Regions from separate parts of the Jeotgalibacillus sp. 10bf12 genome, predicted to be linked through region 2. Evidence: riboswitches for the same ligand, from Rfam matches in the RefSeq annotation. Region 2 holds a riboswitch; the other holds the start of a gene.

Region 1 (3,199 bases), 1.2 Mb from region 2:
ATCAACCTTTCACCCGGCTCTTTGGTTTCCAGTATGATTTTTGCAAAAGCCTTTAATACTTCATCTCCTGCAGGGTGGCCGTAAGTATCGTTCACCTGCTTAAAATGATCAAGGTCTATCATAGCGAAAACAGCAGAATCCATTTTTCCATCAATCATTTTTTTAGTTACACTTAACACTTCCTGATCAAGGCAATCTCTTTTTAGTGCGCCGGTTAAGAAATCATTCCTGATTTGACCAAGCAGCATATTCCGCTGATAGATCCGGTTCTTTAAAAACGGGATAATAATATTTTCGTTAATCGGCTTTCCGATTACATCTAATACACCAGTTTCATAGGCCTCTATTCTTTTTGCATCCGTTAGCGCTCCACTAACGATAATAATCGGTGTTAAGTCTTTTCTCGCTTTTTTCATCATTTCACTAATTAATAACTCATCACCCTCAGATAACAAATCAAGATCCACGATCAATAAATCCGGCGATAGATCATAGTAATGTTCAAGTCCCTTTGATAGGTTCATAGTTGTAATCACCTGAAAATCATGTGCTTCTAGAAAGCCTTTCATTCTTTTAATGAACTCAACGTCCTTTTCGATCATCAGAATAAATGGGATCGCTTCCGGTTGAGGGGTCAGTTCATCCTGAATATTTTCTAGTTGCTCGATCGCAGCTGCTTCCTGATTAAACGCTGCGGTCTGCGCTGATGTAAAGAATTTCCTCCACTCTCCACCTGTTAAAATTCGTGCACCATCTTCACGCAGCTCCGCCAGAGCCTGTTCCGCCTGGTCAGATAAATCCATCAGCCCAATTGTCCCTGCGGTGCCTTTTAGTCCGTGAAAAAAACGATAGAGTTCATCTTCGGTAACGGCACCTTTTGCACCCCATTCCATTACCGTCTGTTCAATCCTTTTATTCAGCATGTCCTGATATTTTTTACTCATCTGCCCACATCCTATGTAAATGTTCGTATTTACAATCCTTTTTTCGTTCTTTTTTCCCTATTATACAACTCTTTTAACAACGAAAAAGAACTTTCCCGTAAATTTTGGAAAAGTTCTTTTGAATCTTAAGGCTTAAGCGCTCTCCAGCTTTCAGTATGGTGAATCGCAAAACCTTTAAAGCTCGTATAATTTTTTACCTGCTGATAGACCTGATCAAGCTCATGATTCATCACAGATTCGCTTTCCTGATAAAACGTCAGAAAATCACCTTCAGCTGTCTGACCTGTTTCAACACCAATCACAACAGGCTTCCCAAGCCTTTGACCAGTAGTCAGCTCGTGCAGCGTTAATGGGACAATCGCTTTAGCGGAATCACGGTACGCCATAATCGTAATACCGTCAGTATGCTGCTGCACCCAGTCAGAAAGCAGCCCGCTTCCGTACGTATTTTTATATTTAATCTCATCAAACCAGAAAGGAACGTCAGCTTCCATTCTGATATGTAACTGATCTGCTTTTACTGCAGCTTCTTTAATTAGAGACTGATAGGCTTTAACGACAGTCCCCCGTTTTGAATTCCATCTGCTATACAGGTAGGGCTCCACATCCAGATGAATGCCTTTAAAATCGGATTCTGCTGCTGAAGACTGCTGATACTGCTCCACCCATCCTAACGTCTGTCTGAGCTGAAGATATCCTTTTGGTGCAGCCCAGTCTGGTGCTCCATCAAGCGCATACACGTCGATCCCTCTTGCTGTTGCGCCTTGAATAAACGCACGGTAGACCTCTTTAGAGACGTCCCGGTCAATTTGCACATAAACTTTTGTGACCTGCTTTTCAGATAAAAACTCCAGCGTTTCAGGCGTTCCATCAATCAGAGACCACGGATTCCATAACCATGTGGCTTTTTCAATCGTTGAAGCCTTTGCCGGCATTCCCATACTTGACATCATTCCCATAACCAGACATAACAGAGCAGCACAAATAACCTTTTTCATTTTGTCCTCCATTCTATAAGGTGGTCCTCATAGAATGAGAACCCGGCAGCCAGACAACCATGTGAGTAACAGACAGGCTCACGGCTTTGCGTCCTTCCCTTTCGGAGAAGTTTGCCCTTATCAGATTCATTTTTAAAAATTATACGATCATTTCAGTTGTACGTCTACGCAAAAATTATTTGCTTTGTTTTTTCTCAGGTTTTAACAGCTGCATCCGTTCATTAAAGAGTGTCGGATAAGAAAGGAACCCTAGCATTGCGCTTGTTACAACAGCTGTTGTCAGCAGCAGGAAAATAATCAAAAGCTGGAACATCACAGCCTGAAGCGGATCTGCACCTGCAATAATCTGACCGCTCATCATCCCCGGCAGCTGGACGAGACCAATCGTCTTCTGGCTTTCAATTGTCGGGATCGTACTTGCCTGAACAGATGAGATAAGAGGTCGGTGAATCGCCTGCTTCGGCGTACCACCCAATGAGAGAATCAACTCAGTCTCAGCTTCTCTTGACTCTATTTCAGATGTGAATCGATTTAAAAATAAAATGGATAAAACCATAGAGTTCCCAATGACCATACCGCTGATTGGAATAATATACTGCGCAGTGGCAGGCGTAATATTCAAACCTAGTAAAATCCCCTGCGTTAACACTTCAATAAAGACAAATGTGACAATTAGTTTCCACGTGATCCCTTTAATGGAGACGCCTTTTTTACGTGCATTTTGAACAGCGGCTCCGATAATTAAAACAACCATTAAGAAAATATAGAAAAAGTTTTCAGCATCAAAGACAAACTGCAGGATATAACCAACCGCAAGAAGCTGGATGATCGCTCTGATTGTCGCAACCAGCGCATCCTTTTCAAGGCCAAGGTTCAATGTTCTCGAGAGTACAAGAGGAATTAATACGAAAATCAGTGATAAACCCAGTAAAAGAAAACTCATTCCGCTTCCCCCTTTACAAAGGTTTGAACGCGCGGATTCTGAGGGTCCTTCAGCAGACCGCTCTCCCCTGTTTCGACAAGCTCGCCGTCCATCATGACCCACGTATATTCGCCAATCGAGAGTGCCTGTTTCAGGTTGTGCGTGATCCACATAATTGTTGTGTGATATGTCTCATTAATTCTGACAATCAGCTCTTCAATTTCCTGCTGTGAGACACGGTCCAGTGATGAAGTGATCTCATCCAGCAGCAGAATCTCAGGCTTCATCACAAGCGTCCTGGCAATCGATACCTTCTGACGCTGACCACCTGATAG
Region 2 (3,199 bases):
ACGCATCTCTGTCTGTGAATCCAGCCTGCTCCACCAGTAATAAGTAAGTGGTGATGTTTTAAACTGCTGCATGAAAGGAAGCGCTTTCTTTTTGTCACATAATAAAAGGAGCATTAAATTATCCTGAATAAAAGTCGTTGTCCCACGCTTTGCTGCATATTCTCCAAAGCTGTGTGGATTATAGAGCTGAAAAGGATGAACATGCGGTTCAATGTAACCCGGCACAATCCACTTATCCTCAAGATAAAGCACTTCAGTTCCATTCTGATTTTCAGGCATGTCGCTCCCTGCATAAATAATTCTATCCTGATATATCCATATATTACCTTTAACCCATTGGTGAAGAACTGAATTCAGGTAATTCGTATCTGCAAGTACAAGATCAGGTGATTTTTTCCCTTCCAAGATGGAAGTGTGGTCTCTTAAATGACTAATCTTCCACGGGAATCTCTGTTCCACTCTCATCACTCCAATAATTCCTCTAAAAGTTTCATTAAGCTTACCATATTTTACGCGTTACCGCACGAAAGAAATGTGTCTTTTTCTTGATTATGTGCATAAATGAACATTATCCTAACAAAATACATTTTTTTACATTATTTTTTTGACTCATGTTTTTTTGCGCACCTGATTAAGCTACACCAGGTGCTTACTGCTCGCCGGCAAATATAAATAAACATTATTTAGATAGAATATTCTGATAAATAATGATAAGGAATCAGTTATTAGTGGTCTTTTTTAGGATGTATGATATTATTTATATAACAATATTTTAGCAAAGAGAGTGATTGTTATGATCGGAGACCGCGTTAAAGCTTTACGAAAAGAAAAGAAAATGTCGCTGACTGAACTGGCTGACCAGGCAGGCGTTGCTAAATCATATATCAGCTCTCTTGAGAGAAATCTTCAAAAAAACCCATCCATTCAATTCTTAGAAAAGATTGCACCAGTACTTGGTGTGACAGTCAACTCTCTGCTCGACCCGGATAGTGATGAAAAAAATGTAGATAGTGAATGGGTGAACCTTGCAAAAACGGCAATGGAATCCGGAATCTCCAAAGAACAATTCAAAGAATTTATAGAATTTAATAAATGGCGGATCAATCAAAAGTAGCCTGTGCAGCATAGTTGCTTTGCACAGGCTACTTTATGAATTACGATCACTTTTACCCTTACCCAACAACTAAATCATTCCTCCTCCAATCGGCAGAACCTGCTCCTTCCAGGAAATCTCTGATATCCTCCACCGGGATTCCTGCTTGTACAGCCTCTTCGATCAGCGCCATCCATTCAACATCTACTTCATTTTTACGACCCATAACATTCCCTCCTAAAATACTTTCTACAGTACTTCAGGCGGCTCAGCCGTCATAGCTCCCTTATCTCTTTATTGGCCTTAGACCCGTTAGCTTTGCGTCCCATTTTTTCAAATGGTTTGCCTTTTTCTGTTCTCTCATAGCGATTGCGGCATCTGGGATTCTCCTAGGGCTTAAAGGTAGTGAATAGGTATAATTTCTGTTATGAACTAATATTACCACCTGGATTATCGCAAATAAATAGTCCTATTTACCTAAATTTTCTGACTTTTTCAACATTAAATTTATGTTACAATGTTTCGTTTGTATTATTTTGCGGAATGCTGGTACGCAGATTGACGGATATGCTGATTTAGTTCGTAATAAGAGATTGCTCTGAGAGATGGATATGCAGTGAGATCTTCCCCGCACACCGGACAAAACCAGGTTTCTCCAGCGCCACTGCTATAAGATGAGCGCGTGCATGTAGGACATTCTTTTCGTACCATTCGATCACCTCTTGTTCTTTATAGAGAATATAAGTATCTTCATTATATGTCAGAACAGATGAATCGCAACTTCCATATAAGCTGCATACAGGTACGAAAAGAATGATTTTCATCTACATACTCTCATTTGCACCAATTTGGTTATACTTACGGAAAATTCTAACTTCTATTTAATCCTTTATTGCCGATATCTTTTCTGTAAAAAAAGTGGTCTGTATGCACCCGGTTTAATGCCTGATATACTTTTTCTCTGGCAGCTTCAACGCTTGCACCGGAGCCTGCTGCAAGAAGCACTCTGCCTCCATCAGATACAATTTGTGCGTTTTTTATTTTAGTACCTGCATGGTAGAAGAACGTATCTGCCTCTAAAACTGGTTGTACAGAATGCTCTTTTTCATAAGCGCCAGGATATCCTTCTGATGCAAGCACCACACCTACGACAGTGTCATCATTCCATTCCACATCAGCTGTTTGATGATTAAGGAGGTTCAGCAGGATCTCTGCAAGATCAGAGTCCATGCGGTGAAGAACCACTTGTGTCTCAGGATCGCCAAAACGCGCATTAAACTCAATCACTTTAGGTCCATCTTCAGTCAGGATTAATCCTGCATACAGAACACCTGTAAAAGGAGTGCCTTCTTTTATCATTGCCTGGACGACAGGCTTTATAATTTCATTCATCGCCTGTTCCTCAGTGGATGATGGCAAATGAGTAACTGGTGAGTATGCACCCATTCCACCTGTATTTGGCCCTTCATCATTGTCATAGGCTCTTTTATGGTCCTGAGCAAGAGCCAATGGAATAATAGATTCTTCATTAACAAGACACATAAATGAAAACTCTTCGCCAGCCAGAAAATCCTCTACGACAATTTTTGCAGAAGATGCACCGAAGCGGTTGTGCTCCAGCATATCTTCAGCGGCTTCAAGCGCCTCAGCTTCTGTCATTGCCACGACAACACCTTTTCCTGCTGCAAGACCATCCGCCTTAATGACAATCGGTGCCCCTTTTTTCTCTATGTAAGCAGAGGCCTCCTGAAAGTTCGTAAACGTCTCATACCCTGCTGTTGGAATACTGTACTTTTTCATTAGCTCTTTTGCAAATGCTTTACTGCCTTCAATTGCAGAGGCTTTTTTAGTCGGACCAAACACTTTCAGTCCCTCTGCTTGAAACAGATCTGTCAGTCCTTCAGCAAGCGGCTGCTCCGGACCGATCACAGTAAGTGCGATATCGTTATTTTTCGCGAAAGTCACCAGCTCCTGCTGTTCGGTTTCATTTATATCCACACATTCAGCATGCGCTGCGATCCCTGCATTTCCGGGTGCACAGAACACTTGTCCGACCGATGCATCCTGATGAAATTTATAGCAAAGGGCATGCTCGCGTCCCCCGCG

What was found. Region 2 has a riboswitch for cyclic di-GMP ahead of DH10bf12_RS09155 (anti-repressor SinI family protein). Riboswitches for the same ligand answer to the same signal wherever they lie in the genome.
Region 1: another riboswitch for cyclic di-GMP. It lies ahead of DH10bf12_RS02525 (amidase); the one in region 2 lies ahead of DH10bf12_RS09155 (anti-repressor SinI family protein).

What each region holds. Positions count from the first base shown of each region.
Region 1 is NZ_CP200276.1:554,203-557,401, forward strand. It holds gene DH10bf12_RS02520 (GGDEF domain-containing response regulator) at 1-944, opposite strand, end outside; gene DH10bf12_RS02525 (amidase) at 1,070-1,942, opposite strand; cyclic di-GMP riboswitch class I at 1,984-2,068, opposite strand; gene DH10bf12_RS02530 (ABC transporter permease) at 2,118-2,885, opposite strand; gene DH10bf12_RS02535 (ABC transporter ATP-binding protein) at 2,882-3,199, opposite strand, start outside.
Region 2 is NZ_CP200276.1:1,743,424-1,746,622, reverse strand. It holds gene DH10bf12_RS09165 (adenine deaminase C-terminal domain-containing protein) at 1-465, opposite strand, end outside; gene DH10bf12_RS09160 (helix-turn-helix domain-containing protein) at 794-1,114, shown strand; gene DH10bf12_RS09155 (anti-repressor SinI family protein) at 1,173-1,319, opposite strand; cyclic di-GMP riboswitch class I at 1,353-1,450, opposite strand; gene purD (phosphoribosylamine--glycine ligase) at 1,964-3,199, opposite strand, start outside.